One region of the Ensifer canadensis genome, then DNA from elsewhere that is predicted to be linked to it. Evidence: predicted binding sites of a transcription regulator. Region 1 holds the regulator's gene; the other holds the start of a gene.
The links. The regulator HrcA, encoded in region 1, represses chaperone genes, less so after heat shock. The targets are predictions, from matches to a motif close to GTTAGCACTCNCNNNNNGNGAGTGCTAAC.
Positions count from the first base shown of each region.

Region 2: groES (co-chaperone GroES) is a predicted target of HrcA. The motif match lies at 12,469-12,497, and genes of this name have one in related genera.

Region 1 is NZ_CP083370.1:9,076-24,197, reverse strand. Features, by position in the region: gene J3R84_RS00145 (SRPBCC family protein) at 1-105, shown strand, start outside; gene J3R84_RS00140 (hypothetical protein) at 127-471, opposite strand; gene J3R84_RS00135 (integration host factor subunit beta) at 555-857, opposite strand; gene sppA (signal peptide peptidase SppA) at 987-1,946, opposite strand; gene lptC (LPS export ABC transporter periplasmic protein LptC) at 2,209-2,877, shown strand; gene J3R84_RS00120 (LptA/OstA family protein) at 2,892-3,452, shown strand; gene lptB (LPS export ABC transporter ATP-binding protein) at 3,466-4,284, shown strand; gene rpoN (RNA polymerase factor sigma-54) at 4,427-5,986, shown strand; gene hpf (ribosome hibernation-promoting factor, HPF/YfiA family) at 6,280-6,849, shown strand; gene ptsN (PTS IIA-like nitrogen regulatory protein PtsN) at 7,022-7,486, shown strand; gene J3R84_RS00095 (helix-turn-helix transcriptional regulator) at 7,507-8,313, opposite strand; gene J3R84_RS00090 (SDR family NAD(P)-dependent oxidoreductase) at 8,451-9,218, shown strand; gene J3R84_RS00085 (D-arabinono-1,4-lactone oxidase) at 9,233-10,468, shown strand; gene grpE (nucleotide exchange factor GrpE) at 10,541-11,152, opposite strand; gene hrcA (heat-inducible transcriptional repressor HrcA) at 11,316-12,395, opposite strand; gene rph (ribonuclease PH) at 12,555-13,274, shown strand; gene J3R84_RS00065 (VOC family protein) at 13,292-13,711, shown strand; gene rdgB (RdgB/HAM1 family non-canonical purine NTP pyrophosphatase) at 13,753-14,400, shown strand; gene hemW (radical SAM family heme chaperone HemW) at 14,520-15,122, shown strand, end outside.
Region 2 is NZ_CP083370.1:441,078-456,199, forward strand. Features, by position in the region: gene J3R84_RS02145 (hypothetical protein) at 1-161, opposite strand, end outside; gene hisS (histidine--tRNA ligase) at 335-1,849, shown strand; gene J3R84_RS02155 (ATP phosphoribosyltransferase regulatory subunit) at 1,855-2,997, shown strand; gene hisG (ATP phosphoribosyltransferase) at 2,994-3,689, shown strand; partial or broken gene J3R84_RS02165 (glutathione binding-like protein) at 3,797-4,505, shown strand; gene J3R84_RS02170 (NAD(P)/FAD-dependent oxidoreductase) at 4,583-5,821, shown strand; gene J3R84_RS02175 (bifunctional diguanylate cyclase/phosphodiesterase) at 6,247-9,045, shown strand; gene J3R84_RS02180 (hypothetical protein) at 9,211-9,657, opposite strand; gene groL (chaperonin GroEL) at 10,423-12,051, opposite strand; gene groES (co-chaperone GroES) at 12,114-12,410, opposite strand; gene J3R84_RS02195 (TIGR01459 family HAD-type hydrolase) at 12,879-13,727, shown strand; gene J3R84_RS02200 (bifunctional riboflavin kinase/FAD synthetase) at 13,741-14,724, shown strand; gene ileS (isoleucine--tRNA ligase) at 15,070-15,122, shown strand, end outside.

The DNA of each region.
Region 1 (15,122 bases):
CAGCTCGGATCCCGGCTGGTCGATTCGACCGCCAAGAAGCTGGCGCAGCAGTTCTTCACGGATTTCGGCGCAGCGATCGGCGGCCCGGCGGAAGCGGCCGGCTGAAGGGCATGGCCGCCCTGCCATTCAGTTCTGCGGGGCGGCGAGTGTCGCCTGGGTGGCCAGCTTCTCTGCCTGGCTGCGGTGCTTTTCGGCTTCGCGATGCCATTTCAGCGCCTCGGTCGCTTCATTGCGCGCACGCCGACGGTACTTGCCCTGGCTAAACCAGGTCGCGGCGGCACCCAGAATCAACCCGACGACGACGGCAAGAAACAGGAAAACAAAGAACGGCGCGCTCACGGACAGCACGCTGTCTTCGGGCCGGAACGGATTGAGGGCCAGCGTGACGCTCTGGCGATTGGCGACGCTGAGCACGATCAGAATGACGCCGACCGGGATGAGAACGATGATGTTGACCAGTTTCTTGAGCATTCAGCCGCTCCAGTTTTCCGGATCATCGACAGGCCTTGGCAGCGATGGCGACAATCCGGACTCATGACGATCGGGCGGGATGATCAGTCTTCATCGTCCCCGTTCATGCCCGGGTTCAGCCGCTCGCGCAGCTCCTTGCCGGTCTTGAAGAACGGCACCCACTTTTCCTCGACAAAAACCGAATCGCCGGTGCGCGGATTGCGACCGGAGCGCGACGGCCGGTTCTTGACGGAGAAAGCACCGAAACCGCGCAGTTCGACACGGTTTCCGGCAGCCAGCGCATCTGTGATCTCATCGAGCACCGCGTTGACGATGTTTTCGACGTCGCGGTGATAGAGATGCGGATTGCGAGCTGCAACAATCTGCACCAGTTCTGACTTGATCACTGTCGCCCCCTTAAATTCTTGTTTGTTTTGCTTTTTCGGTCTGCATTGTGATTGCCGCAAGAATATGGCCGACGCTCACTTGGCGCGGGCGGCCATGTTACGGATCAGGCTGGGCATATGCTGCCATCCTCATTGAGCATCAACCTGCCAAACCGAAACAAGACCGTCAAGAAACAACTTGTCACCCCCGATTTTTTCGAGACCCCTCATGGCCGGAAAAGCGTCATATCCCAACATCTTGACCCACTCCGAGACGGCCGATCCGAGGCCGAAAGGCAGAGTCCGGCGCGGCGCATCCCAATCAACCAGAGGAAGGTCCTTCGACACCTTCCTGTCGGCCAGGAAGGTGCGGACTTCGTCATCGCCGCCAAGCTTGTCGACGAGCTTCAGGCCCAGCGCCTGGCGGCCGGTGAAAATCCGCCCGTCGGCCAGCAGAAGCGCCTCGTCGCGCGACAGCTTGCGACGCTCTGCCACCATATCGACGAACCAGCCATAGCTGTCATCGATCATCGCCTGGATCATTGCCTTGGCTTCATCGCTCGCGGGATGGAAGGGGGACGGCTCGGCCTTCAGCGGCCGCGACTTGATCGATTCCAGCGAGACGCCAAGCTTGTCCATCAGCTCCTTGACCTGGGGATACTGGAAGATGACGCCGATCGAGCCGGTGATCGAGCTTTCGCCGGCGATAATCGTATCGCCGGCAAGCGCGATCATGTAGCCGGCGGAGGCGGCTAGCGTGCGAATATCGGAAACCACCGGCTTCTTGGCGGCGACCTTGCGGATCGCCTTGTAGATGACCTCGCCGCCATAGGTGGTGCCGCCGGGCGACGATATGGTGACCACCAGTGCCTTGACCGAATCGTTGTCCTCGATCCGTTGAAGCCGCTCCAGCAATTCGCGATCGTCCTGGATCAATCCCGAAATCGTCACACGGGCAACATGATCGCGGGCACGCCCTGCGGTCTCCGCCCAGCCCGACCAGAACAGAATGACCAATGCCACGACGGCGAGCAGGCCGGCGACGATCCAGCGCCAGAAACTCAGCTTCCTGCGCAGGCTGCGGCGATCGGCGATGGCTAGTTCATCCATGTGGGTTTCTCCCGAATTTGTTGGCGCAGCTTCTGTCAGTTTCCGATGGAACATGCTATCTGCGCGGCAGGTGGCATATTCAATAGACGCGGTCGGTCACGGTTAAAAGCCGTGCCCGCCGTTTTCCTGTCTTCACGAAGTTTTTTGCGGCGCCATTGTGCAGCTGCAAAAAGTATCCATATTTGCGACGACTTACACGAATGTATGTAAAATGCGGTTCTCGACGATCCGCGGGAAAGCAACGGAACCAACAGGTCTTCACATGTTAGATCATGCGCCAGCCCCCGGCTTCTTTGCCGATTCGGGTGCGAGCTCGTCGGACGCCTACGCGCTCGCGGCGCGGCATTCGGCGCGCGTCCGGCGTCTGAAGATCATCCTGCCTGTCGTCGCCGGCATCATCGCGGCGATCTTTGCCGCCATTTCCTTCGTGCGCGCCTTCATGCCGGTCGATCTGCAGCTCGACAGTGCAACGATCGAGGATGGCAAGATCGTCATGCAGAACCCTGCGATTGCCGGGCGCAACAAGCAGGGCATCAGCTATTCGATGAAGGCGCAGCGCGCGCTGCAGGATATCGTCAATCCCGATATCATCACGCTGCAGACGATCCATGCCGAAATGCCGGTGAACGAAAAGCTGATCGCCACGGTGGACGCGACCAACGGCATCTACGACCGCGGGGCCAACACGCTCGACATGAACGCCCCGTTCACGATTACAATGAATAATGGCGTCAACGCCGATTTCCAATCGGCCTATCTGGACATCAATGCCGGCGAAATGGAAACAAAACAACCGATTGCGATCAGCATGAAGGGCGGTTCGATCATTGCGCAGCGGCTGCGAATGACGGATAAGGGACGCATAGTAACATTCGAGGGCATGGTGAGGGTCAATCTCGAACCCGCCGCCATCCGCAAGAACACGAATTAGGATCTGGTGCATCCATGTCGGTTTTACCCGCTACTTTTTTCAGGATTTCAGCCAGCCTGGCCGTTGCCGGCATCGGCGCATTGATGATCGTTTCAGGCGCGTCAGCCCAGGCCACATCGAGCAAGATGAAGGGCCTCGAATTGTCGAACGACAAGCCGATCCAGATCGAAAGCGACAAGCTTGAAATCAAGGACCCAGAAAGCAAGGCGATCTTTACCGGGAACGTCAAGGTCGTGCAGGGCACAACGACGCTTCAGGCCGGGAGCATGACGGTCTTCTACAAGTCCGGCGCAGGCTCGGTCTCGAGCGGCGACGCCGACATCGAGCGGATCGAAGTCAGCCAGCGCGTCTTCCTCAGCTCCGGCACCCAGCAGGCAACCGCTGACAGCGGCGAGTTCAACATGACCAAGCAGACCTTCGTATTGAAGGGCGAGAAGGTCGTTCTGTCGGAAGGCAAGAACGTGTTCGTCGGCTGCCAATTGAATGTGCAGATGAACACGGGCGAAGCGCAGCTCGAAGCCTGTGGCGGTCGGGTGCAGATCCAGCTCGACCCGAAGTCACAGAAGAAGAACTGACGTAGACCCGCTCGTGCAACTCCCCTTCCTTCACAAGCGCAAGCGCGTCCGCAAACCGTCGGCGGCCACACCAGCCGCGACCGGTCACGCGGTCGACAAGGCGCGTTATGACGGCACACTGATCGCGCGTGGCCTGACAAAGTCCTATCGCGAGCGGCGCGTGGTCAATGGTGTGTCGCTGGTCGTTCGCCGCGGGGAGGCAGTCGGTCTCCTCGGCCCGAACGGTGCCGGCAAGACCACATGCTTCTACATGATCACCGGCCTCGTGCCTGTCGACGAAGGCTCGATTGAGATCAATGGCAACGACGTGACGACGATGCCGATGTATCGCCGCGCCCGCCTCGGCGTCGGCTACCTGCCGCAGGAAGCCTCGATCTTTCGCGGCCTGACGGTCGAGGACAACATCCGCGCCGTTCTCGAAGTGCACGATAAGAACCTGGAGCGCCGCGAGAGCAAGCTCAACGACCTGCTCGGCGAGTTCAACATCACGCATCTGCGCAAGTCGCCGGCGATCGCCCTTTCCGGCGGCGAGCGGCGACGTCTCGAAATTGCCCGAGCGCTTGCCACCGACCCGACCTTCATGCTGCTCGACGAGCCCTTTGCCGGCGTCGACCCGATTTCCGTCGCCGACATCCAGGCGCTGGTGCGACACCTGACGTCGCGCGGTATCGGCGTACTCATCACCGACCATAATGTGCGCGAGACCCTTGGCCTGATCGACCGGGCCTACATCATCCATGCCGGCGAAGTGCTGACCCACGGCCGCGCCAACGATATCGTCACCAATCCGGACGTGCGCCGGCTCTATCTCGGCGATAATTTCAGCCTCTGATGCGATCCGCGGGCGAATCCGGCATCTCGCCCCGCGGTCGCGCTTGACCAAACCCCTGCAATAAGCAATTTTTGGGCCAATTGAAAAACCGGCCCGCCAACGATGCGACCGGTGGAGATTTCATCGGGAGTTTCACGTCCGCATGGCATTGTCGGCCAGCCTTCATCTGCGCCAGTCACAGTCGCTGGTCATGACCCCGCAGCTGATGCAATCGATTCAGCTGCTGCAGATGACGCATCTGGAACTCAACCACTTCATCGCGCAGGAAGTCGAAAAGAATCCGCTGCTCGAGCTTCACGGCGGTGACGACGAGTTCGGTGGAAGCTCCGAGCACGGCAGCCGCGAAGAAGCGGGGCAGGCATCCGGTGAAGACTTCGGCGGAACGGATGAGGCATCCGGCCAGCGCGATCTCTACGACAATGCCACGGCAACCGATGGGGCGCGGCTCAATGAACAGCTCGATGCGGATTTCGGCAATGTCTACCAGGACGACACGGCGCCGCAACGCGCCGACGCGCCGGAACTGCTCGGCCAGTGGAAATCGATGCCCGGCAGCGGCGAAGGAGGCGACTACGATTTCGACGACTTCGTGGCCGGCGCCAAGAGCCTGCGCGAGACGCTTCTGGAGCAATTGCCCTTTGCGTTGTCCGTCCCATCCGACCGGCTGATTGCCCAGCACCTGATCGACCAGCTCGACGAGGCAGGCTATCTTCAGGCTGATCTGCAGGAGGTCGCCGAACGCCTCGGCGCATCCGGCGCCGACGTCACCCGCGTCCTCCTCACGCTGCAGCAGTTCGACCCGCCAGGTGTCTTCGCACGCACACTCAGCGAATGCCTCGCCATTCAGCTGCGCCTTCGCGATCGCCTCGATCCGGCGATGGAAGCCCTCATCGCCAACCTAGAGCTTCTGGCGCGGCGCGATTTTGCCAGCTTGAAGAAAATCTGCGGCGTCGATGAGGAAGACCTGATCGATATGCTCGCCGAAATCCGCAAGCTCGACCCGAAACCGGGAACGAGCTTCGAGACCAGCGTTAGCGAGGCGATCGTTCCCGATATCGTCGTGCGGGCGGCACCCGACGGAACCTGGCTGATCGAACTCAACCCGGACGCCCTGCCGCGCGTCCTCGTCAACCAAGCCTACTACACCACGGTGTCGCGCGGCACCGAGAAGAACAGCGCGGACCAGGCCTTTCTCAATGAATGCCTGCAGACCGCCAACTGGCTGACCCGCAGCCTCGATCAGCGCGCCAGGACGATCATGAAGGTCGCCACCGAGATCGTTCGCCAGCAGGACGCGTTCCTCGTCCATGGCGTCGGGCATCTGCGACCGCTCAACCTGAAAACCGTCGCCGATGCGATCAAGATGCACGAGTCGACGGTAAGCCGCGTCACCTCGAACAAGTACATGCTGACGCCGCGTGGGCTGTTCGAGCTGAAGTATTTCTTCACCGTCTCCATCGGTTCGGCCGAGGGCGGCGACAGCCATTCGGCTGAGTCCGTGCGTCACCGCATCCGCATGATGATCCAGCAGGAAGTCGCCGATGCGGTGCTTTCCGACGACGATATCGTCGACAGCCTCAAGCAGGCCGGCGTCGACATCGCGCGACGCACGGTGGCGAAATATCGCGAAGCGATGAACATCCCCTCCTCCGTGCAGCGACGGCGCGAAAAGCGGGCGCTGGCCAAGGTATCGGGCTTCTAAAGCAGGTCGCGCAACAGTTTTTCAGCGGTTTTGCGACGACGACATGCGAAAGAAAAAGAGCCTAAAGCGACGACGCAAGGTTAAAGCGTATTAACTTTTTTGCGACCTTCAATTGACTCTCCGCGACGCAGGGGATATGAGCCCGCCGCAATTGCCGAGGACACGGTCTTCCTCAGGCGGCCGGCACGACCGGTAGGTGCGACAGAGAGGCTCCCGCAAGCGTGAAAGGCTTGGATGACGAGAGCGCTTGGAATAGACTGGCTACGCAAATCACGAAATAGAGAGGAAACTCCATGAGTGTGCGTGTATCCGGTAAACAGATGGAAATCGGCGATTCGTTCCGCGCCCGCATTGGCGATCAGATCGAGCAGGCCGTTACCAAATATTTCGACGGAGGATATTCAAGCCAGGTCACTGTGGAAAAGTCTGGACCGCGCTTTAGCGCCGACTGCAAGCTTCATCTCGATACGGGCGTGGTTATGCAGGCGAATGGACAGGCCAATGACCCTCAGGCTGCCTTTGACGCAGCGTCGGAGCGCATCGAAAAGCGCCTACGTCGCTACAAGCGCAAGCTCAAGGACCACCACAACGGTAATGGTCAAGGTACCGAGGTGGCATACACAGTGATGGACTCGGTGCCATTCGAGGATGACGAAGTCCCCGAGGATTACGCACCGACGATCGTCGCCGAAAGCTCGAAACACCTGAGGACGATGTCTGTCGCCAGCGCCGTGATGGCGCTCGACATGACGGATGAACCCGTCCTCATGTTCCGCACTCCCGGCAAGGCAGAGTTGAATATCGTCTACAGACGCAACGACGGAAATATTGGCTGGATTGACGCCGCCAATATCAAGGGATGAGTGGAAAAAGGGAGTGCCGGTGCGCCGGCGCTCCCGCCACTTGGATCAGCGGACAGGCCGGAAAATACGACTTTTCTGTGCATGGCACCCGCCAAGACAAAGATGGTTAGAGCCATTGCGACGCATTTATGATGATGTTGTCCGGCTCTAACCGGCGAACGAGGACAAAAGAATGGCATTGGCAGGCTTACTGCACCAAAATGCGATCATCCCGGCCATGAGGGCCAACTCGAAAAAACAGCTCCTTCAGGAATTGGCGGCTAAAGCGGCAAAGATCACCGGCCTTCCGGAACGCGAAATCTTCGATGTCATCCTGCAGCGTGAACGGCTGGGCTCCACGGGCGTCGGCAACGGCATTGCTATCCCGCACGGCAAGCTCAACAACCTGCCGTCGATCATCGGGATCTTTGCGCGGCTGGACACGCCGGTCGATTTCGAAGCGCTCGACGACCAGCCTGTCGACCTCGTCTTCCTGCTCCTGGCGCCCGAAGGCGCCGGCGCCGACCATCTCAAGGCATTGTCGCGCATCGCCCGCGTACTGCGCGACCACGACATGGTGGCGAAGATCCGATCGAGCGATTCCGCCAGCGCGATCTACACGCTGCTCAACGAGGACACGACCTCGCACGCCGCCTGAGCCACGGCCCGGACCGGCCGTCAGTAAAGCTGACGGCGGTTCAAATGATCAATGAAAATTCGAAACAGTGCGCCCTGGCTCGAAATACCGAGCCGGCGATAAATGTTCTTGCGGTGAATGCGGACGGTTCCTTCGGCGATGTTCATCGTCTTGCCGATCGACAGGTTGCTGTGCCCGCGCAGGATCAGGCGGACGATGTTGCGTTGCTGCCGGGTCAGGCGGTCGGCGCAGAGGCTGTCGAAAGCGGTTTCGATCGCGTCGTCGGGCCGAGGCGTCGCCGCCACGGCATGGCTTTGCTGGCGCCAGTTCGAACGCACGGCCTCTCGCACGATCGGCTCGTAGACCCGCAAGCGCTCCAGTTCCTCGTCGCTGAACGGCGTGCCGCCGCGGCCGCGCATCAGCGAATAGGTGGCCTGCACGCTGTCATCGAGCGGAATGACGAAGCCAATCTCTTCGACCAGAACCCCGCTTTCCATCGAGATGCAGGGATGCACCTCGGCCGAGCTTGAAAACTCCGAATGGAAGAACCGGTCAGGCGCAAGTTCGCGCATGCGCCATAGCCCCTGCGGCTGGCCGGAGCTGCAGGCAACATAGAACGGGTCAAGCAGATAGGCGCCGCCGAGATAGGCAGAAAGCGCGCTGGCGGACACCTTGGCGGTGTAGCCGTCATGCAGCACGATCGGTCTGTTATCATAGGGATAGGCGAAGGCAACCGAGAGATCGAAGCTTGCGACCGAGCGCAGCATGCGATCGAGCGCGCCGCCGAAATCCTGTGTTCCGATCAATCCGATCATGGCCGAAATATCGGCCGACTCCCGAGCCAGCATCCGCGTCGAACTCTCCCCTACCCCCGTATCCCGCATGGGATATCGACAGCCCCCTCTTCGTCAACAATAATTCATCCCACGAGGGACCAAGATCGTAGCACGTGTTTAGCCGCGACGCTTGAGCACAGGGGGACACGATGGCAGGCAGACTTTCCGGAAAAGTGGCTTTGATCAGTGGTGGCGCCGGTGGCTGCGGGCTTGCCGCATCCGAACTCTTTGCCCGCGAAGGGGCCAAGGTCGGCATCGTCGATCTGCCACGCAGCAAGGGCGAAGAGGTTGCCGCCGCCATCCGCGCAAACGGCGGCGATGCGATCTTCGCGCCGGCCGACGTCTCGATTTCTGCGCAGGTGAGCTCGGCCGTCAAGGCGGTCGAAGCAGCCTTCGGCGCGATCACCGTTCTCTTCAACCATGCCGGCATCCTGGCGGTCGGGCCCTTTCTGGAGACGGAAGAGGACGAATGGGACCGGCTGATGGCCGTCAACGTGCGCAGCATGTTCCTGATGACCAAGGCGGTGCTTCCAGGGATGCTCGCCGCCGGCGGCGGCAGCATCGTCTGCACCTCGTCGATCTCGGCCGTGGCGGCGACGCCGATGGAAGTGCTCTACGACACGACGAAGGGCGCCTGCCACATGTTCGCCCGTGCCATCGCGGTTGAGTTCCGCGACCGCGGCATCCGCTGCAACGCCGTCTGCCCCGGCTTCATCGCCACCGATCACGGCAAGCGCGAACTGGTGGGCCTCAGTAAATACGGCGTCGATGTCTCGGAAGCGGCGATCGCTGCCCAGCAGGGGCGGATGTGCGACCCGAAAGAGGTCGCCAATGCCGCGCTGTTTCTGGCCAGCGACGAGGCAAGCTTCGTCAACGGCACGCATCTGTTCGTCGACAATTGCTTCACAGCGGTCTGAGAGAGGGGAAAGATATGCTTCAGACGGGCGGCCACTGGCGCAACTGGGTCGGAAACCAATCCTGCATCGTGCGCCAGCGCGGTGCACCCGAGAGCGAGGCGGCGCTCGCCGAAATGGTCCGCGAGGCGACGTCGCAAGGGCTCAATGTGCGCTGCGCCGGCTCCGGCCATTCCTTCACGCCGGTGGCGCTGACCAGCGGGCTCCACCTGACGCTTGCCAACATGCAGGGCGTGGTCGCCATCGACCAGGCGCGCAAACGCGTCTCGGTCCGGGCGGGAACGACGATCAACCAATTGGGCAAGGTATTGAAGTCGAACGGCCTCTCGCTGATCAACCAGGGCGACATCGACAGCCAGGCGCTGGCTGGGGCGCTCACCACCGGCACCCACGGCACGGGAGCAGCACTTGGCAACATGGCCTCGCAGATCGTCGGCATGCGGCTCGTTGAGCCCGACGGCAGCATTCTCGTCGTCGACGAGACGACGCCGGACCTGCTGGAGGCGGCCCGCGTCTCGATCGGCATGCTCGGCGTGATCTCCGAGATCACGCTGCAGGCGATGGACAGCTACAACCTGCATGAAAAGCTCTGGCGCTGCACATTCGACGAGATGATCGAGCAGCACGACGAACTCGCCGCCAAGCATCGGCACTTCGGCTTCTTCTGGTGCCCGGTTTCCGAAAGCCGGCATTGCTATTGCCTGCCGGATACCGCGTCGGTTTCGACGACGGACAAGACGTCCGACGTCTGCGAGATGAAGGTGATCGACATCACCGACCGGCCGCCGATGGAGCAGGGGTTCGAGAAGATCGCCTATTCCTCGGAGATCTATCCGATCGAGTATGTGCCGAACTTCCACGAACTTGAATATGCGGTGCCCATCGCCCACGGCAAGGAGGCTGTAAAAGCTGTGCGCAAGCTGATGCTGGAAAAGCACCCGACCTGCATCTACCCGATCGAATACCGCTTCACCGCAGGCGACACCGGCTGGATCAGCCCGTTCTACGAGCAGGATTCGATCACGCTTTCCGTCTCGGGCGAGCCGGGCACGGACTATTGGGAGTATCTCAAAGACGTCGATACGATCCTGCGCCAATACGGCTCGCGGCCGCATTGGGGGAAGCTGCATTTCCTCGGCGCGGAGGACGTGACTGCGCTCTATCCACGATCCGGCGATTTCCGGGCATTACGGGCGAAAGTCGACCCGGAGGGCCGTTTCCTCAACGATCACCTGCGGCAGTTGTTCGGTTGATATGATTGCCGAAAACAAGAAACGCCGCGCATCCGAGTGGACGCGCGGCGTTGAAATGGATCAGACCGCAGCTCAGGCCGCCGGGCTGTCGCCTTCCGTAGCTGCCGCCTTCGGGCCGCCCTTGGATACGCCGACCATGGCCGGGCGCAGCACGCGGTCGCCGATGGTGTAGCCGGCCTGAACGACCTGCAGCACCGTGTTGTTCGGCACGTCGGCGTTCGGGATTTCGAACATTGCCTGGTGGAAGTTCGGGTCGAACTTCTGGCCTTCCGGCTCAAGCTTCTTCACGCCGTGACGTTCCAGCGCCGACAGCATGGCGCGCTCGGTCATCTCGACACCTTCGATGAGGGCAGTAAGGCCCGCTTCTCCGGCTTCCTTCGCTTCAGCCGGGATGGCATCGAGCGCACGGCGCAGATTGTCGGAGACGGCGAGCATGTCGCGGGCAAAACCAGCAACGGAATAGGACTTGGCATCCTTGACGTCGCGTTCGGTGCGGCGGCGCAGGTTGTCCATTTCGGCGGCGAGCCTTAGATACTTGTCGCGCAGGTCGTTGTTCTCAGCCCTTGCAAGCTCCAGCGGATCGGGCTCGGCAACCGGCGCCGCTTCCACAACCTCGGGCGTATCGTTGACTGCCTCGTCGGTCGCGGCAGCTTCGTGTCCGTGCTTGTTTGTTTCGTCGGTCATGACGTTCTCCGGTGTTCGTCTGTCTTGTCTTCCGCATTCCGACGCCCGCGCGCAACGATGGCCGCATGGCGTAAAATGCGCAGTGACTGGATTTGATGCCGATATCGAGGTTTAGGGCCGAAAAATCAAGGGTTCAATGCTGCCTGTGGCCAAAAGCGCCTGATCAGCGCGAAAGCCGCGACATCAACTGCGCGGTATAATCGACCATCGGCACGATGCGCGAATAGTTGAGCCGCGTCGGACCGATGACGCCGACGGCGCCGACGATGCGATCTTCACTGTCGCGATAGGGCGCAACGATCAGCGACGAACCGGACAATGAAAACAACTTGTTCTCCGAACCGATGAAGATCCTGACACCCGGGCCGCTCTCTGCGAGGTCAAGCAGCTCGATCAGGCTGTCCTTCTTTTCCAGGTCGTCGAAGAGCATGCGCAGGCGGTCGATATCCTCGGTTCCCTCCAGGCCCTCGAGCAGGTTGGCCCGGCCGCGAACGATCAGCCGTGCCGGCTTTTCATCGCCCTCGTTGCCCGACCAGATCGCCAGTCCACGCTCGACCAGTTCCTGGGACAGGGCATCGAGTTCGCTGCGCACGGTCTGCTTGACGGTTTCGAGCTGCGAGCGCACCTCGCCGATCGTCTGGCCGGCGAGATGGGCATTCAAGAAGTTCGCTGCTTCCGTCAGTTGCGAGCTCGTCACGCCGGCGGGAAGCTCGATGATGCGGTTTTCGACCTGGTCATGCTCGCCGACGAGCACGGCCAGCGCCTTGGTGGGCGCCAGCCGGATGAATTCGACATGCTTGAGCACCGGATCGTTCTTGGCGGTGATCACGAGGCCGGCGCCGCGCGACATGCCCGACAGCATCTGGCTTGCCTCTGCCAGCAGCGTATCGACCGGCTGGGCATGGTCGCTCAACCGCACGTGCCGATCGATCGAAGCACGATCTTCTGGGGAGAGATTGCCGACCTGCATGAAGGCGTCGACGAAGAAACGCAGGCCCGTCTGCGTCGGCAGGCGGCCGGCGCTGATGTGCGGCGAATAGATCAGCCCGAGATCTTCGAGGTCGCTCATCACATTGCGCACGGACGCCGGCGACAGCGACATCGGCAGCAACCGCGAAAGGTTGCGTGAGCCGAGAGGCTCTCCGCTGTTCAAATAGGTTTCGACGATGCGACGGAAGATTTCACCGGAACGCTCGTCCAGCGCCGCCGCGATATCGGTCACTCCGGGATTGCGCAGTACCATGTCGCTCCATGTTCGCAGGCCAATCCTGCCGCCGGAAATATAGTGATCCCCGCGCCCGATAGCAAAAGGGAAAAATCGCCCCGATCCCCGGCTGTCCACCGGTTCCCTTTGGCTGCGCCATGCTCTAGAAGGCTCACCAGATACGATAGGAGTTTGATGATGCGGCCATCCGGCAGAAAAATCGACCAAATGCGCAAGGTTTCGTTCGAGCGCAATTTCTCCAAGCACGCGGAAGGCTCCTGTCTGGTGCGATTCGGCGATACGCACGTGCTGTGCACAGCCAGCCTTGAGGAAAAGGTTCCGGCCTGGCTGCGCAACGGCGGCAAGGGTTGGGTGACGGCCGAATACGGCATGCTGCCGCGCGCCACCGGCGAGCGCATGCGTCGCGAAGCCTCGAGCGGCAAGCAGAGCGGCCGCACCCAGGAAATCCAGCGCTTGATCGGCCGGTCGCTGCGCGCCGTCGTCGATCTGCCCGCACTCGGCGAACGCCAGATCTCGATCGACTGCGACGTCATCCAGGCTGATGGCGGCACGCGCACGGCCTCGATCACCGGCGCCTGGGTGGCGCTGCATGACTGCCTGAAGTGGATGGAAGCCCGCAACATGGTGAAGGTCGAGAAGGTCCTGAAGGACCATGTCGCCGCCATATCCTGTGGCATCTTCGCCAACCAGTCGATCATCGACCTCGACTACCTCGAAGATTCCGCCGCCGAGACCGACGCGAATTTCGTCATGACCGGCACCGGCGGCATTGTCGAGATCCAGGGCACGGCCGAAGGCAAACCCTTCAGCGAAGCGGAATTCGCAAGCCTGCTCGGACTGGCAAAGACCGGCATTGCCGAGCTTGTCGCACTGCAGAAGCAGGCGATCGCCGGCTGACGAGAAGGACGGAGACGATGGCCCCGGCGCTGGATGGCATTCTTGAGACTGCGCTCTATGCGTCGGATCTCGACGCCGCCGAGGCCTTCTACAGCGGTGTGCTGGGGCTGGAGAAGATTACACGGCGGGAGAACCGACATGTGTTCTTTCGCTGTGGCTCGGGCGTTCTGCTGATTTTCAATCCTGCGGAAACGGTCAAACCGCCTTCGCCGGATGCGGCCCTGCCGGTGCCGCCGCACGGCACCACCGGCCAGGGCCACATGTGCTTCCGCGTTTCCGCGTCGGCACTCGACGCCTGGAGGGCCAAGCTGGAAACGGCGGGTGTCACGATCGAAGCCGATGTTGTCTGGCCGAACGGCACGCGCTCCTTCTACTTCCGCGATCCGGCCGGCAACAGCCTCGAATGCGCGGAACCGGGCCTCTGGTCCATCGAATGAACCGCGGCCTTCGCGCCGCATCTTTTAAGAGACGACACATCATGCGCACACTGGATGACAAGACGCTCATCGTCGCCAGCCACAATGCCGGCAAGATCCGCGAGATCCGCGACCTGATCGGGCCGCTCGGCTTCGAGGCCAAGTCGGCAGCCGACCTCGACTTCGTCGAACCGGATGAGACCGGCACAACCTTCGAGGAAAACGCGACGATCAAGGCGCTCGCCTCGGCCAAGGCCTCGGGCCTGCCGGCGCTTTCGGACGATTCCGGCCTGGCGATCGACGCACTTGATGGCGCACCTGGCGTCTACACCGCCAACTGGGCCGAACGCGAAGACGGCAGCCGCGATTTCGCCATGGCGATGGAAAAGGTCGAAAAGGCGCTGCAGGGCAAGGGCGCAAGTGCGCCTGAAAAACGCACGGCCCGTTTCGTCTCGGTGCTTTGCCTTGCCTGGCCAGACGGCCATGTCGAACTTTTCCGCGGCGAGGTCGAGGGCCATGTCGTGTGGCCGCCGCGCGGCGACCAGGGTTTTGGCTACGATCCGGTCTTTCAGCCGAAGGGTTACGACACTACATTCGGCGAGATGAGCGCGGACGAGAAACACGGCTGGAAGCCGGGCGATGCTGAAGCGCTGTCGCACCGTGCCCGCGCCTTCAAGATCTTCGCCGAAACCTGCCTTGGAGCGGGCTGAGGAAACGTGTATGCGGTTTTCCGCAACATCCCGCTCCAATTTGTTAGAAGCGATCGCAGTCATGACTTCGGGTCGATCGGCCCAAGGTCAACGTGATCTACCGCATGAGAGACGCAACGATGCAGACGGCCACGCTATCGGCACTCGGTGACGGCATGGATCCCGGTTTCGGGATCTATGTGCACTGGCCGTTCTGCGCGGCCAAATGCCCCTATTGCGACTTCAACAGCCACGTGCGCCACCAGCCGATCGACCAGCCGCGTTTCGTCGCCGCTTTCCTCAAGGAAATGGCGGAGGCGCGTGAGCTTTCCGGTCCACGCACCGTCACCAGCATCTTCATCGGCGGCGGCACGCCGTCGTTGATGGATCCGGCAACGGTCGACGCTATCCTCTCGGGCATCGCCCGCGAATGGCATGTGCCCGATGGCATCGAGATCACCATGGAGGCGAACCCTTCGAGTGTCGAGGCGACGCGCTTCCACGGCTATCGCGCGGCCGGCGTCAACCGTGTCTCGCTCGGCGTGCAGGCGCTGAACGACCGGGACCTCAAATTTCTCGGCCGGCTGCACAATGTCGAAGACGCGCTGAAAGCGATCCGGCTGGCGCGCGAGATCTTCCCGCGCATGTCCTTCGACCTGATCTATGCCCGCCCCAACCAGACGGTCGAGGAATGGGAACGCGAGCTCAAGGAGGCCGTCTCCTATGCCGTCGACCACCTGTCG
Region 2 (15,122 bases), 430 kb from region 1:
CAGGAGATCGCATGGCCAGCGTGAACGGCTTGCTTTTGCGACGAGTCATGGGCGGCGGTTTGTGCGGCACCGGCCGCCAGGTCCTGGGCCTGCAGCATCGCCGAAGGCGCGCCTGAGAACAGGGCTGCAACGAACAGGAGTATGACGGCGGCAAAACGCATGCCCTTTACTTAGGATGGCCCGTGGCAAAGAGAAGACGTGATCGGCACGCTGCCGGTCCGATCGTTGCCTTCGCGCACGCCTGGAGCCGCTTTGCGCCGTGCTAACCCTTGCCGCCCATGCCTCTATCCGATAGGGAAAGCTCGAAACCCGCTGACAGTCCGGAATGCTCCCCATGACCGAGAAACAAAAGAAACCGCAGAAGCTCAAGGCACGCCTTCCGCGTGGCTTTGTCGACCGTTCGGCCGCCGATATTCGCGCCACCGACGACATGATCGTCAAGATCCGCGAAGTCTATGAGCGTTATGGTTTCGATCCGGTCGAAACGCCGCTGTTCGAATACACCGATGCGCTTGGAAAATTCCTGCCCGACAGCGACCGCCCGAACGAGGGCGTGTTTTCGCTGACGGATGACGACGACCAGTGGATGTCGCTGCGCTACGACCTGACGGCGCCGCTTGCCCGTCACGTCGCCGAGAACTTCAACGAGATCCAGCTTCCCTTCCGCACCTATCGCGCCGGCTACGTTTTCCGCAACGAAAAGCCGGGCCCGGGTCGCTTCCGCCAGTTCATGCAGTTCGATGCCGATACGGTCGGTGCCGCCGGCGTCCAGGCGGATGCCGAAATGTGCATGATGATGGCCGACACGATGGAAGCGCTCGGCATCAAGCGCGGCGACTACGTGATCCGGGTCAACAACCGCAAGGTTCTTGATGGCGTCATGGAGGCGATTGGCCTCGGCGGCGACGACAAGGCGAATGCCCGCCTGACGGTGCTGCGCGCCATCGACAAGCTCGACAAGTTCGGTCCCGAAGGCGTGCGCCTGCTGCTCGGCGAAGGCCGCAAGGACGAGAGCGGCGACTTCACCAAGGGCGCCGGTCTGAACGGCGAGCAGATCGACAAGGTCCTGTTCTTCGTTGGCATCCAGGACTACGCCGAAAGTGCCGCCGAACTCGCAGCGCTCGTTGCCGGCACAGCCAAGGGCGGCGAGGGCGTCGAGGAACTCAACACCATCCGCAGCCTGGTCGTGAGCGCGGGCTACGAGGCCGATCGCATCAAGATCGACCCTTCGGTCGTTCGCGGTCTCGAATATTACACCGGCCCGGTTTTCGAGGCCGAGTTGCAGTTTGCCGTCACCAATGAGAAGGGCGAAAAGGTCGTCTTCGGTTCGGTCGGCGGCGGCGGACGTTACGATGGTCTCGTCTCGCGCTTCATGGGCCAGCCGGTGCCGGCCACCGGTTTCTCGATCGGTGTTTCGCGCCTGATGACCGCGCTCAAGAACCTTGGCAAGCTCGGCACGTCGGACGTCGTGGCACCGGTCGTCGTCTGCGTTATGGACCGTGACATCGACAGCATGGGCCACTACCAGCGCTTCGTGCAGCAGCTCCGCCATGCCGGCATTCGCGCCGAGATGTACCAGGGCAACAAGAAGAACTTCGGCGACCAGCTGAAATACGCCGACCGTCGCGGTGCGCCGCTCGCGATCATTCAGGGCGGCGACGAGCGCGCCGCCGGTCTGGTGCAGATCAAGGATCTGATCGAGGGCAAGCGCTTGTCGGGCGAAATCGAGGACAATGCGGCATGGCGCGAGGCGCGGGTGGCGCAGGTCTCCGTGCCCGCAGGCGACCTTGTCGAAAAGGTGCGTGAAATGCTCGCGGCACAGGCCGAGGACCGGGCAAGGGCAGGCTGACGGCGATGCCTCTGATCAACCTTCCCGCCTTCTCCGCAGATCTGCTTGCCGAGTTCGAAAGTCTCGGCACGCTTCGGGTCGACACACCGGTGATCCAACCGGCGGAGCCGTTTCTCGCCATGGCTGGCGAGGATCTTCGCCGCCGCATCTTCATGACCGAGAGTGAGACCGGAGAGAGCCTCTGTCTGCGGCCGGAATTCACCATCCCCGTCTGCCTTCGCCACATCGAAACGGCAACCGGCACGCCCAAGCGTTATGCCTATCTCGGCGAAGTGTTTCGTCAGCGCCGCGAAGGCGGCAACGAATTCTATCAGGCCGGCATCGAAGATCTCGGTGATACCGATATCGCCGCCTCCGACGCGCGTGCGGTCGGCAATGCCATGCGGGTGGTTGCCAATCGTCTTCCTGGCCGGCGCCTGGCGGTCACGCTCGGCGACCAGTCGGTCTTCGAAGCGGTCGTCGGTGCCTGTGGCCTGCCGGGCGGCTGGCAGAAGCGGCTGATCCATGCCTTCGGCGACCAGAAGCACCTGCAGAAGCTGCTTGCCGAGCTTGCCGATCCAAAGGCTGCCGGCGTCTTTGGCCCCGAGGTCGAGCGGCTGGCGATCGCCGGCATGCTCGATGACGAGGTGCGGCTTGTCGCCCATATCGGCGAAACCATGGAGGCGACGGGCTACTCCACCAATGCCAGCCGCTCGCCGCAGGACATCGCCCGCCGCCTGAAGGAAAAGATGGAACTGGCGAATACCCGGCTCGATCCGGAAACGCTGGATCTCGTGCGTGAATTCCTGGCGCTCGACATGCCGCTTGCCGAAGCGCCTGCCGCACTCTTCCGCTTTGCCGAGAAGACCGGATTGACGCTCGATGGAGCGCTGGCGCGTTTTGACGCGCGCGTGGCGGCGCTTGCCGGCATCGGCGCCGATGTCGATGTCATTCGCTATCGTGCCGCCTTCGGCCGCCCGCTCGACTATTATACCGGCCTCGTCTTCGAAGTCGAAGTCGAGGGGACACCGGCGGTGCTTGCCGGTGGCGGGCGCTTCGACCGGCTCCTAACCCTGCTTGGCGCGCGCGAACATATTCCCGCCGTCGGCTTCTCGCTCTGGCTCGACCGGATCGAAGCGGCGATCGCCGCCAGCGGAGGTGCCGCATGACCATCACCATCGCATTGCCGTCCAAGGGGCGGATGAAGGACGACGCCTCGGCGATCTTCGAGCGCGCCGGCATGAAGATCGTCGCCGTCGGCAATGACCGCTCCTATCGCGGCCGTGTCGAAGGCTGGGACGATGTCGAGATCGCCTTCCTGTCGGCCTCGGAGATTTCGCGCGAGCTCGGCAACGGCTCGATCGATTTCGGCGTCACCGGAGAAGACCTTGTGCGCGAGGGGCTTGCCAATGCCGACGCTCGCGTCGAGTTCTGCGCCCGCCTCGGCTTCGGCCATGCCGATGTCGTCGTCGCCGTTCCGGAGATCTGGTACGACGTCGACACCATGGCCGACCTCGGCGACGTCGCCGCCGACTTCCGCGCCCGCCACGGGCGGCGGCTGGCGATTGCCACCAAATACTGGCGGCTGACGCAGAACCACTTTTCCGGCAGCCACGGCATCCAGCTCTACCACATCGTCGAAAGCCTCGGAGCGACCGAGGGTGCGCCGGCCTCCGGCTCTGCCGACATCATCGTCGACATCACCTCGACCGGTTCGACCCTGCATGCCAACCACCTGAAGACCCTTGCCGACGGCGTCATACTGCGGTCGGAGGCCTGCCTGGTGCGTGCACGCAAGCCGGCGCATGACGGCGACCCGATCGTCGGTCGCATTCTCTCGGCGGTGCGCGACGCGCTTTGAAACTTAAGAACCGCCGCTCAGGCGCTCTGCCGGGCGCAGCGCAGGTTGGTATCTGCGCGGCGCAAGCGGCGGGTGCCGTTCGCGCCATTCGTTTCGAGGAGCATTCCATGGCCGACCTTTCCGCCTTTCCGATCACCAAGCGCTGGCCTGCGAAGAACCCGGACATCGTCCCAGCTCTATTCCTTGCCGACGCCGAACGGCGTGAAGATCTCCATTGTGCTCGAAGAACTGGGATTGCCCTACGAGGCGCACCGGATCTCGTTCGACACCAACGACCAGAAATCGGCGGAATTCCTGTCGCTCAACCCCAATGGCCGCATTCCGGCGATCATCGATCCGCACGGCCCTGGCGGCAAGGCGATCGGGTTGTTCGAGTCTGGGGCGATCCTTCTCTATCTCGCGGAAAAGACAGGGAAACTTCTGCCTTCGGATGCGGCCGCGCGTTATGAAGCGATCTGCTGGGTGATGTTCCAGATGGGCGGCGTCGGCCCGATGCTCGGCCAGTTCGGTCACTTCTTCAAATTCGCTGCCGACAAGGTCGCCAACAACATCTATCCGGTGGAGCGCTACCGCGACGAATCGAAACGGCTGCTGGGCGTGCTGGAGGGGCGGCTCCAGGGGCGGTAATGGCTGATGGGCGATGAGTATACGATCGCCGACATCGCCACCTATCCCTGGGTCGAAGGTGCGCGCAAATTCTATGGCGGCGCCGATGTGCTCGACTACAAGAGCTTCCCGAATGTGATGGCCTGGGTCGACCGAGGACTGGCGCGTCCGGCAGCGCAAAAGGGCATGGAGATCCCGGCCAAGGGCTGACGATCGGCCGGCGTGGCCGTCGTTCGAGTTGACGAGGCTCGGGCGGAAAGGCTACGCCTTGTTGTACAAACGAATAAATGACGGGTGAGAGCGTGTCCGGAAAGCTTGTTGTTATCGGTGGCGGTCAGGCCGCCTTTGCGTTGGTCGCCAAACTGCGGGCGTTGAAGGACGAAAGACCGATCACCATCGTCGCGTCCGAGGCAAGCCTGCCCTATCAGCGTCCGCCACTTTCCAAGAAATACCTGCTTCGCGAGATGAGCCTTGATCGACTGCTTTATCGGGCGGAAGCCTGGTACGGCGAGCATGATGTCGACATCAGGCTGTCGACCACGGTGACGGATCTCGACCGAGATGCCAGCCGCGTGATGCTGAGCGACGGCACGTCGCTCGACTATGAGACGCTCGCGTTTGCAACCGGCGCCACCCCCCGTCGGTTGCCAGCCTCGGTCGGCGGCGATCTCGACGGCGTTTTCACCGTCCGCGACTTCAGGGATGCCGATCTGCTGGCTGAAGAGATGAAGCCGGGCAGGCGGGCGCTCGTCGTCGGCGGCGGCTATATCGGCCTTGAGGCCGCGGCCGTTGCACGAACGCTCGGGCTTGAGGTGACGGTCATCGAGATGGCCGACCGCATCCTGCAACGCGTCGCCTCCGCGGCGACGTCAGGCATCGTTCGAGAAATCCATCGATCGCGCGGTGTCGATATTCGCGAGGGAACAGGGCTCAACCGGCTGGTTGGCGAGAATGGCCGCGTTACCGGCGTCGAGCTTTCCGACGGGTCGGTGCTTCCGGTCGACCTCGTCATCGTCGGTATCGGCGTGACCGCCAACGACCACCTGGCGCACGACGCCGGTCTTGAAACCGCCGGCGGCATCGTCGTCGACAGCCACGGCCGCACCTCCGACCCGGCGATTTTCGCGATGGGCGATTGCGCCGTTCAGCCCTGGGGCAACATGCGCATCCGCCTCGAATCGGTTCAGAACGCCGTGGATCAGGCCGAGGCTGTTGCCGCCGTCATTGCCGGCGGTGTCGAGCCTTATGCGCCCAAGCCCTGGTTCTGGTCGGACCAGTACGATGTGAAGTTGCAGATCGCCGGCTTTGGCCTCGGCCACGACGAAACCATCGTTCGCCCCGGCCAGCGCGAGGGCAGCGTTTCGGTCTGGTATTTCCGCGAGGGCAAGCTTCTGGCCGTCGACGCGATCAACGACGCCAAGGCCTATGTCACCGGCAAGAAGCTGCTGGAGACGGGTATTCATCCGGACAGGGCCGTCATTGCCGATCCGCAATCGGATCTGAAGGCGCTTCTGGCCCAGGCTTAGAGCCTGTCGCGCAAAAGTGCGTAGCGGATTTGCGACATCGACAGGCGAAAACAGGGGCTTGAAGCGCACCAAGCGAATTCTACAGCGCCGCGCGTCTTATTAGACGCGCAAAGGTCGCTGTAGCACTTTGAATTGCTGCATGTTTTTATCCTTATATCGAAGACGATTTAAGGAAACATGCAGTAGAGACCCCGATGCGCTTTAGCGGTGTGACCGTCACAGCGTCATTGGGCCGCTTCGAAATCTTTAACTACAAGGCGTTGGCATTTCAGCCTTCGTTAAGGACGAAAGCAACGTCCTGTTTCGAAACGGACGTTGCGACCTGACTTTTCACAATTCCTTAAACGGCACGACGCCAACAGAAGCGATGAACCGGAAGTGGGCGTTCCATTTCCGGACCAGAAATTTCATTTAGGCGTTTGGCGATGTTCAAGGTTCTTACATGCCTCGTGGTCGAGCATGACCCAAAGCTGGTCGTGCTCGCCGCCCTCATCTGCTTCCTGTCGAGCTACGGTGCCGTGACCTTGCTTCAGCGAGGACGCGCATCCGCAGGCAAGGCGCGGGCGATATGGGCCGTGGCTGCCGGCATCGCCAGTGGCTTCGGCATCTGGGCGACCCACTTCATCGCCATGCTTGCCTACGACCCAGGCGTCGTGCTCGGCTATCAGATCGATCTGACGGCCCTGTCGCTTGCCGTCGCGGTCGTTCTGACGACGATGGCACTGCTGATTGCGACCTATGCGCAGGGACCTGTCGCCTGGATCGCCGGCGGCATCGTCCTCGGTTTCGGCGTCGCCTGCATGCACTTCCTCGGCATGGCGGCGCTCGATGTTCCAGGTACCATCCGCTGGGACTGGACGCTCGTCGTCGCCTCCGTCTTTGCCGGCTCCCTGTTCGATATCGGCGCCTTGCGGGCCATCACACACATCGATCGGCCGTTGAAAGCCAAAATTCTGGCGACGCTGTTCATGACGCTCGGTATCGTCGCCTTGCACTTCACGGCGATGGGTGCGGTGACGATCGAAGCCGATTTGCTGCTGCCGTCGCCCGAGGGGATGATACAGCCGCATTTTCTTGCTTTCGTCATCGCCGGAACCGCTTTCTTCCTGCTAACCATGGTCTTGCTTGCCGCAGGCTTTGCGCACCATGCCGAGCTTTCCGCCGCCGCCTCCGAGCGCGAATTCGCCCGCTTCGTGAAAAGCGTCAAGGACTACGCCATCTACATGCTCGACGCAAAAGGCCGCGTCGCGAGCTGGAATGCCGGAGCCGAAGCCAACAAGGGCTATACTGCCGACGAAATCGTCGGCAAGAGTTTCGGATGCTTCTATTCTCCCGAGGATCAGCGGGCAGGCGTACCGCAACAGGCGCTCGACGAAGCCTATGCCAACGGCAAGTTCGAGTGTGTAGGCTGGCGCTATCGCAGGGATGGCACGCGCTTCTGGGCGCATGTCGTGATCGACCCGTTCCTGCATGAGGATGGCACGCATGCGGGCTTCATCAAGATCGTCAAGGACATCACCAAGGAAAAGGTCGACGCCGACCGCATCGCCGAAGTGAGCAAGAATCTCGACATTGCGCTTGAGAACATGTCGCAGGGCATCTGCCTCTTCGACAGCGGCGACCGCCTGCTGCTATCCAACCGGCGCTGCCGCGAGATCTTCGGCTTCTCGGAGACGCTGGCCGGAAAGGGCCTGACGTTCCGCCAGATCCTCGACGAGGTTTTTGCCCGAACCTATTCCGATCCGGTCATCGCCCGGGCGAAATCGGAAGAACTCTATCAGAGGCACCGCGTCGACATGGTCGGCAAGGGCGGTGGCGACATCGTCGAAAAGCTGCCGAACGGTCGCTCGATCCTGACCAAGCACCGCACCCTCGCGGATGGCGGCTGGGTCAGCACCTACGAGGACATCACCGAGCGCCTGGACAGCGAGGAGCAGATTTCGTTCCTCGCTCGCCATGACAGCCTGACGGGCCTCCCGAACCGGCTGCAGTTCAGCAGCTATCTAGAGGAGGAACTCGATGCGGCCGCCTGGTTCTCGCGCAAGGTCGCGGTGATCGGTCTCGACCTCAATAAGTTCAAGGAAGTCAACGACCTGCATGGCCATGCTGCCGGCGATTTCGTGTTGGTGACGATTGCCCAGCGGATGAAGTCGCTGTTGCAGGAGGGCGAGTTCGTGGCCCGCTTCGGCGGCGACGAGTTCGCGGCCGTCAAGCGCTTCGAGGAATTGTCCGAACTCAACGACTTCCTCCGCCGCATCGAGAAAAGCCTGCATGAAGAAATGCGCTTCGGCGACTTCGAGTTGAAGTCCGGTGGCAGCATGGGTGTCGCGATCTATCCGCAGGACGCCGAGACGGCCGACACGCTGATCAACAATGCCGACCTTGCGATGTACCGCGCCAAGGCCGCGCTGAACCAGAGCGTCTGCTTCTACGAAGTGTCGATGGATGAGGCTGCACGCCAGCGCCGCAGCCTTGCCAACGATCTGTGGGATGCGATCGAGAAGAATCAGTTGGCGTTGCACTACCAGGTCCAGAAGTCGGTGATGTCAGGTGACGTCATCGGTTATGAGGTGCTTCTGCGCTGGCACCATCCCGAGCGCGGTATGGTGCCTCCGAACGAGTTCATTCCGCTGGCGGAAGAATGCGGCGCGATCCTGCCGATCGGCGAATGGGTTCTGCGCGAGGCCTGCCGCGAAGCCGCGGGCTGGCAGAGCACCCACAAGATCGCCGTCAATCTTTCGCCGGTGCAGCTTGCCAATGGTGACATCGTCAGCCTGGTCGAGGACGTGATTTCCGAGACCGGGCTCGACCCGAAGCGGCTGGAACTCGAAATCACGGAATCGACGATCATCGACGACAAGGAGCGCGCGCTCCTGACCCTTCGCCAGATCAAGGAGCTTGGGGTCACCATCGCGATCGACGACTTCGGCACCGGCTATTCGTCGCTCGAGACGCTGCGGTCCTTCCCGTTCGACAAGATCAAGCTCGACAAGAGCTTCATGTGGGAGGTGGAAGCAAGTCCGCAGGCAAAGGCGATCGTGCGCGCCATCCTCGCACTCGGGCAGAGCCTCTCGGTTCCTGTTCTCGCCGAAGGCGTCGAGACGCAGACGCAGCTCGATATCCTGCAGGCGGAAGGCTGTGACGAAGCGCAGGGTTACCTGCTCGGCAGACCAGCACCGATCTCAAGTCTCGCCATGGGCAAGGTGAAAGTGGCGGCCGCCTGACGGTCGCCGCCGCCTGCACGACACGGCGGCCCGGCAAACATCATTGAGGCTATTTCCAGGAAAAGTGCGATGCGATTTTCCACCAGGAAACGCGTAAAGACAACGAGCTGGAACGCTTTTGGGACTCTGTTTAAGCGCGGAAGCGCTCTGTAGGCGGGAATGCACCTACTGGCGCAGAAGCATCTTTCCCGCACCTTCGACAAGGAAGCGCGGGAAGAAGAAGATGCCGTGGATCGTACCGGAATAGCGTTCTTCGAGGCCCGAGGATTCGCCGATGCAGAACACCGGCTGCTTGTGGCCGGATTCGAGGCTGATCGTCGTCGAGAAGCAGAAGGACGAACACGTGGTTGCCGCCTGCTCAAAAAGCTCGAGCACGTGGTTGCGGTCGGCGAGGTCGTAGCAGCGCACGAAATTGAGCAGCCCGCATTCGCTCTCGTTGAGACCGTGGATCGCGGACGCCTTCTCGCCAAGCCGGAACAGGCCCGTCGACAGGTCGCCCGACCAACCTTCGGAAACGCAGAACTGTTCCAGGAATTCCTGATGCGGGAGACCGGAATGCATCTGTCCCGGAACACCGAGGGGAACTGAATTTGTTCTCGTGATCTTAAACACGGTCTACCCCAGCACGACCCCTGGCGAATGTCGTCTTCCCACCAGGCAGGCCCATCCCCAATATACAACCCTCGCCAGCCATCGACCCATAGCAGGAAGAACACGCACGATAGTCGTTTGCGTCTTTCTGTACGGAAAGGTCACGAAACTGTGACGTAGCTCGCCAAGCGAAATGATTTCGCAGGAAAGGCCGGCTTAATTTGCGATGAAATACTTATATGCTTTGCGTGATGTTCTCAAAGAGAGCTTGGACACACAGTTAATATGAAAAGTTTGAGCGATTTTTCGCTCGCTTTAGGCCCACCATCCAGTCTCTCGTGAATCTCTGTCCACTTGGGGCGGTGTTATAGTTCGTTTTTTCTCGACTTCAACGCTTTTTTAGTGCCGCCGCAGCTACCGGGTAATTTTTCCTGCGGACAGCTTTGACGTGCACGTTAGATGCAACCGCAGGATTATCGCAAAAACGAGAAAGGGCGACCCGAGGGTCGCCCTTTCCGATCCGAATGGATCATCGTGGATCTGCTTGAACAGGTCCGCGATAAGGCTGGCGCCCTATCACATCATGTCCATGCTGCCCGTTCAGCGCGCTTGACGCGCTGAACCGCTCTTAGTGCATGGGCAAAGCTTTATGGACAATGCTGCGATTGGGCTGGCGCCCTATCACATCATGTCCATGCCGCCCGTTCAGCGCGCTTGACGCGCTGAACTGCTCTTGGTGCATGGGCGAAGCTCTATGGACAATGCTGCGATTGGGCTGGCGCCCTATCACATCATGTCCATGCCGCCCATGCCGCCCGGCATCGCCGGCGAGTCCTTCTTCGGCAGTTCGGCGATCATGGCTTCCGTCGTAACGAGAAGGCCAGCAACCGAAGCCGCGTCCTGAAGGGCGGTGCGAACAACCTTGACCGGGTCGATGATGCCCATGGCAATCATGTCGCCATATTCGCCGGTCTGGGCGTTGTAGCCGAAGTTGTCCTGGTCCTTGTCGAGGATCTTGCCGACAACGATCGAAGCTTCGTCACCAGCGTTCTCAGCGATCTGGCGGGCCGGAGCCTGCAGAGCGCGACGAACGATGTTGATGCCGGCTTCCTGGTCGTCGTTCACACCCTTGACGGTGATCTTGACGGAAGAACGCAGCAGGGCAACGCCGCCGCCCGGTACGATGCCTTCCTGAACAGCAGCGCGCGTCGCGTTGAGAGCGTCGTCGATGCGGTCCTTCTTTTCCTTCACTTCAACTTCCGTCGAGCCGCCAACGCGGATTACGGCAACGCCGCCAGCGAGCTTGGCAAGACGTTCCTGCAGCTTTTCGCGGTCGTAGTCAGAAGTGGTTTCTTCGATCTGAGCCTTGATCTGCGAAACGCGGCCTTCGATGTCGCTCTTCTGGCCAGCACCGTCGACGATCGTGGTGTTTTCCTTGGAGATCGAAACCTTCTTCGCACGGCCGAGCATGTCGAGCGTGACGTTTTCGAGCTTGATGCCGAGGTCTTCGGAGATCACGGTACCACCGGTCAGGATGGCGATGTCTTCGAGCATGGCCTTGCGGCGATCGCCGAAGCCCGGAGCCTTGACGGCAGCGATCTTCAGGCCGCCACGCAGCTTGTTGACGACGAGCGTAGCAAGAGCTTCGCCTTCGACGTCTTCAGCGATGATGAGGAGCGGCTTGCCGGTCTGAACGACAGCTTCGAGAACCGGGAGCATGGCCTGGAGGTTCGAGAGCTTCTTCTCGTGGAGGAGAACGAAGACGTCGTCGAGGTCAGCGACCATCTTTTCCGGGTTGGTGACGAAGTAGGGGCTGAGGTAGCCACGGTCGAACTGCATGCCTTCGACGACTTCGAGTTCGGTTTCGGCGGTCTTGGCTTCTTCAACCGTGATGACGCCTTCGTTGCCGACCTTCTGCATCGCTTCTGCGATGTCGAGGCCGATCTGACGCTCGCCGTTTGCCGAGATCGTGCCGACCTGTGCGACTTCTTCCGAAGTGTTGATCTTCTTGGCCTTGGCCTGGAGATCCTTGACGACTTCGGTGACAGCGAGGTCGATGCCGCGCTTCAGGTCCATCGGGTTCATGCCGGCAGCAACAGCCTTGGCGCCTTCGCGAACGATCGCCTGGGCCAGAACGGTTGCAGTCGTGGTGCCGTCGCCGGCGATGTCGTTGGTCTTCGAAGCAACTTCGCGGACCATCTGGGCGCCCATGTTTTCGAACTTGTCTTCAAGTTCGATTTCCTTGGCAACTGATACGCCGTCCTTGGTGATGCGCGGAGCGCCGAAGGACTTGTCGATGATGACGTTACGGCCCTTCGGGCCGAGCGTGACCTTTACGGCGTCAGCGAGGATATCGACGCCACGCAGCATCTTTTCGCGCGCGGTGCGGCCGAATTTGATTTCTTTTGCAGCCATTTGAGAAAACTCCCGGGCTCATTGCCCATTGGTTGTCATGAAAAGGTGTGGACGACGGCAGATCAGCCGATGATGCCCATGATGTCGGCTTCCTTCATGATGAGAAGGTCTTCGCCGTTGATCTTGACTTCGGTGCCCGACCACTTGCCGAACAGAACGCGGTCGCCAGCCTTGACGTCGAGAGCAACAACCTTGCCGCTTTCGTCACGGGCGCCCGAGCCAACAGCGACGATTTCGCCTTCCTGCGGCTTTTCCTTAGCGGTGTCCGGAATGATGATGCCGCCCTTGGTCTTTTCCTCAGACTCGACGCGGCGGACGACAACGCGGTCGTGCAGCGGGCGGAAATTGGTGCTTGCCATTAGTCTAATCCCTCGATCAAATGACACTACGGATCGCTCAACGACCCGATGGATGGGTGTTAGCACTCTCTTTTGTCGAGTGCTAGCGAGGCCGAGATAAGGCTGGGTCCGGGACGAGTCAAGGATTGGCCGTTCAAAAAATTTCAGGCGACATGATTATCGGCGGCTGATGACAGGCAACGAACGGCGGCCGGGCCGGAACGTTTGCCTGCCTATTGCATGAAGCGGTCGGAATTTGGGCAGATCCGATATCGAGGATTTGCCTGGTCTCGCTGCCCGATCCGGTTGTTATCATGAGCCTCGGGGTCGGCAGGCCCTGACGCTGATGTCCCGTGGACCGTCTCCTCGGCATGAGGGAGGGGCGGGCGCCGAATCCTTGGGAATGGCGGCGATTTTCTAGGCGCGAGGCTTGTATTCTCGGCCCTTCCTTGCCATGCAAGCCGGAAACCGAGTTTGCAGGAAGCCCGCATGGCCGCAAGGATCAACAGTTTTCGGGAAATCGCAGGGCGCTATGACGTCGTGCTCTGTGACGTCTGGGGTGTTCTCCACAACGGCGTTCAGGCGTTTGCGTCGGCCTGCGAGGCCCTGGCGGAAGCGCGTGCAGCAGGGCTTACGGTTGTCCTCATCACCAATTCTCCCCGGCCAAGCCCCAGCGTCAAGGTACAGATCCGCGGGCTGGGCGTTCCCGATGAAGCCTATGATCGCATCGTCACGTCGGGCGATGTGACCCGCACCTTGATCGCCGCAGCCGACAAGAAGATTTTCTTCATCGGCGCCGAACGCGATCTGCCGTTGCTCGAAGGGCTCGGCACCGAGATCGTCTCGTCGGAAGATGCAGAGACCGTCGTCTGCGCCGGCTTCTACGACGATGAAACCGAAACGCCGGAGCACTATCGCGCGACGCTGACCGGACTTGCCAAGCGCAAGATCCCGTTCATCTGCGCCAATCCGGACCTGGTGGTCGAGCGCGGCCACCGGCTGATCCCCTGTGCCGGCGCCATCGCCAAGCTTTACGAGGAGCTCGGCGGCGAAGCCCGGATCGCCGGAAAGCCCTATATCTCCATCTACCGTGCCGCGCTGACGGAAGCCAAGGCCGTTCGCGGTCCACTCGATCTGTCGCGTGTCATCGCCGTCGGCGACGGTATGCCGACCGATGTCAAGGGCGCCCAGGATGCCGGCTTCGATCTGCTTTACATCAGTGCCGGTATTCACGCGCAAGAATACATGAACGAAAGCCGCACCGACGAGGCGAAGCTTACTGCCTTCCTGAGGAAGGAAGGTGCTTCGCCGAAGTGGTGGATGCCCAGGCTCGCCTGACGGGAAGATCGAGATGACGGTTTTTCATCGCAACGAAACCCGCGACCCGCTGCCCGAGCGTCTGCGTGGCGGCGTTGTCGCCATCGGCAATTTCGACGGTGTTCACCGCGGCCACCAATCCGTGCTGGAGCGAGCGCTGGAAGAAGCCGCGGCACGCGGCGTTCCCGCACTGGTGTTGACCTTCGAGCCGCATCCGCGCACGGTCTTTCGGCCAGACACGCCGGTCTTCCGGCTGACGCCCGCACCGCTGAAAGCCCGTATCCTCGAAGGCATGGGGTTTGGCGCCGTCATCGAATACCCGTTCGATCGCACCTTCTCCGAACTTTCCGCGTCCGATTTCATCCATCGGGTGCTCCTGGAGTGGCTGCATGCCTCGCATGTGGTCACCGGGTTCGATTTCCATTTCGGCAAGGGGCGCGAAGGCGGTCCCGCCTTTCTGATGGCGGCGGGCGGCGAAAACGGCTTCGGCGTCACCCTGGTCGACGCCTTCCGCGATGAGAATGCCTCGGTGATCTCCTCGAGCTTCATTCGCTCGCTGCTCGGCCAGGGCGACGTTTCTCACGCGGCCGGCTTGCTCGGCTATCGCTACACGGTCGAGGCCGAAGTAATCGACGGCAAAAAACTCGGGCGGACCCTCGGCTATCCCACGGCCAACATGCGTCTACCGCCCGAGGTCGAACTTAGAACCGGCATCTATGCCGTGCGCTTCCGCCGGGCTGACGGCTCGCTCTATGATGGCGTTGCCAGCTTTGGCCGGCGTCCGACCGTCGACAGCGACGGCGAGGCGTTGCTTGAAACCTTCGTCTTCGATTTTTCCGGCGATCTCTACGGCGAGGTCTGTTCGGTTTCGTTCTTCGGCCACCTGCGCGACGAGCTGAAGTTCGACGGGCTCGACCCGCTGGTGGCGCAGATCCGAAAGGACGAAGACGAGGCGAGGGCGTTGCTCTCCGGCGTCACGCCCTTGAGCGATATCGATCGCCGGATCAACTTCGCCTAAAGAAATCCGTCGCGCCGAAGCGGCGGACCTTTTCAAAAGGCCGAAAACGCCTTAAACAACCGGCCACCATGACCCGGCACCGTCGACTGACCATCGATCAGCGAATTATTGGCCCGGCTTTCCGCGCGCACTAGGCCGCCGGAAGGTCCGGGATTTCGGCGTTTCCAACGCCTCAGTCATCTCTGGAGCGCCGCGCGTCTCTTGGACACGCTAAGGTAGCTCGAACACTTTGAAGCTGCGCATGATCCTTTTCCGAAAATCGATCCCGATTTCAGGGTTATGCGCCGGATACCGAACCCTTTCGCATGCGCGATGATCCGCGCGGAAAAGACGATTGCAAAGACCATGACAGATACCGCTGAGAAGATCGACTATTCCTCCACCCTCTATCTGCCGCA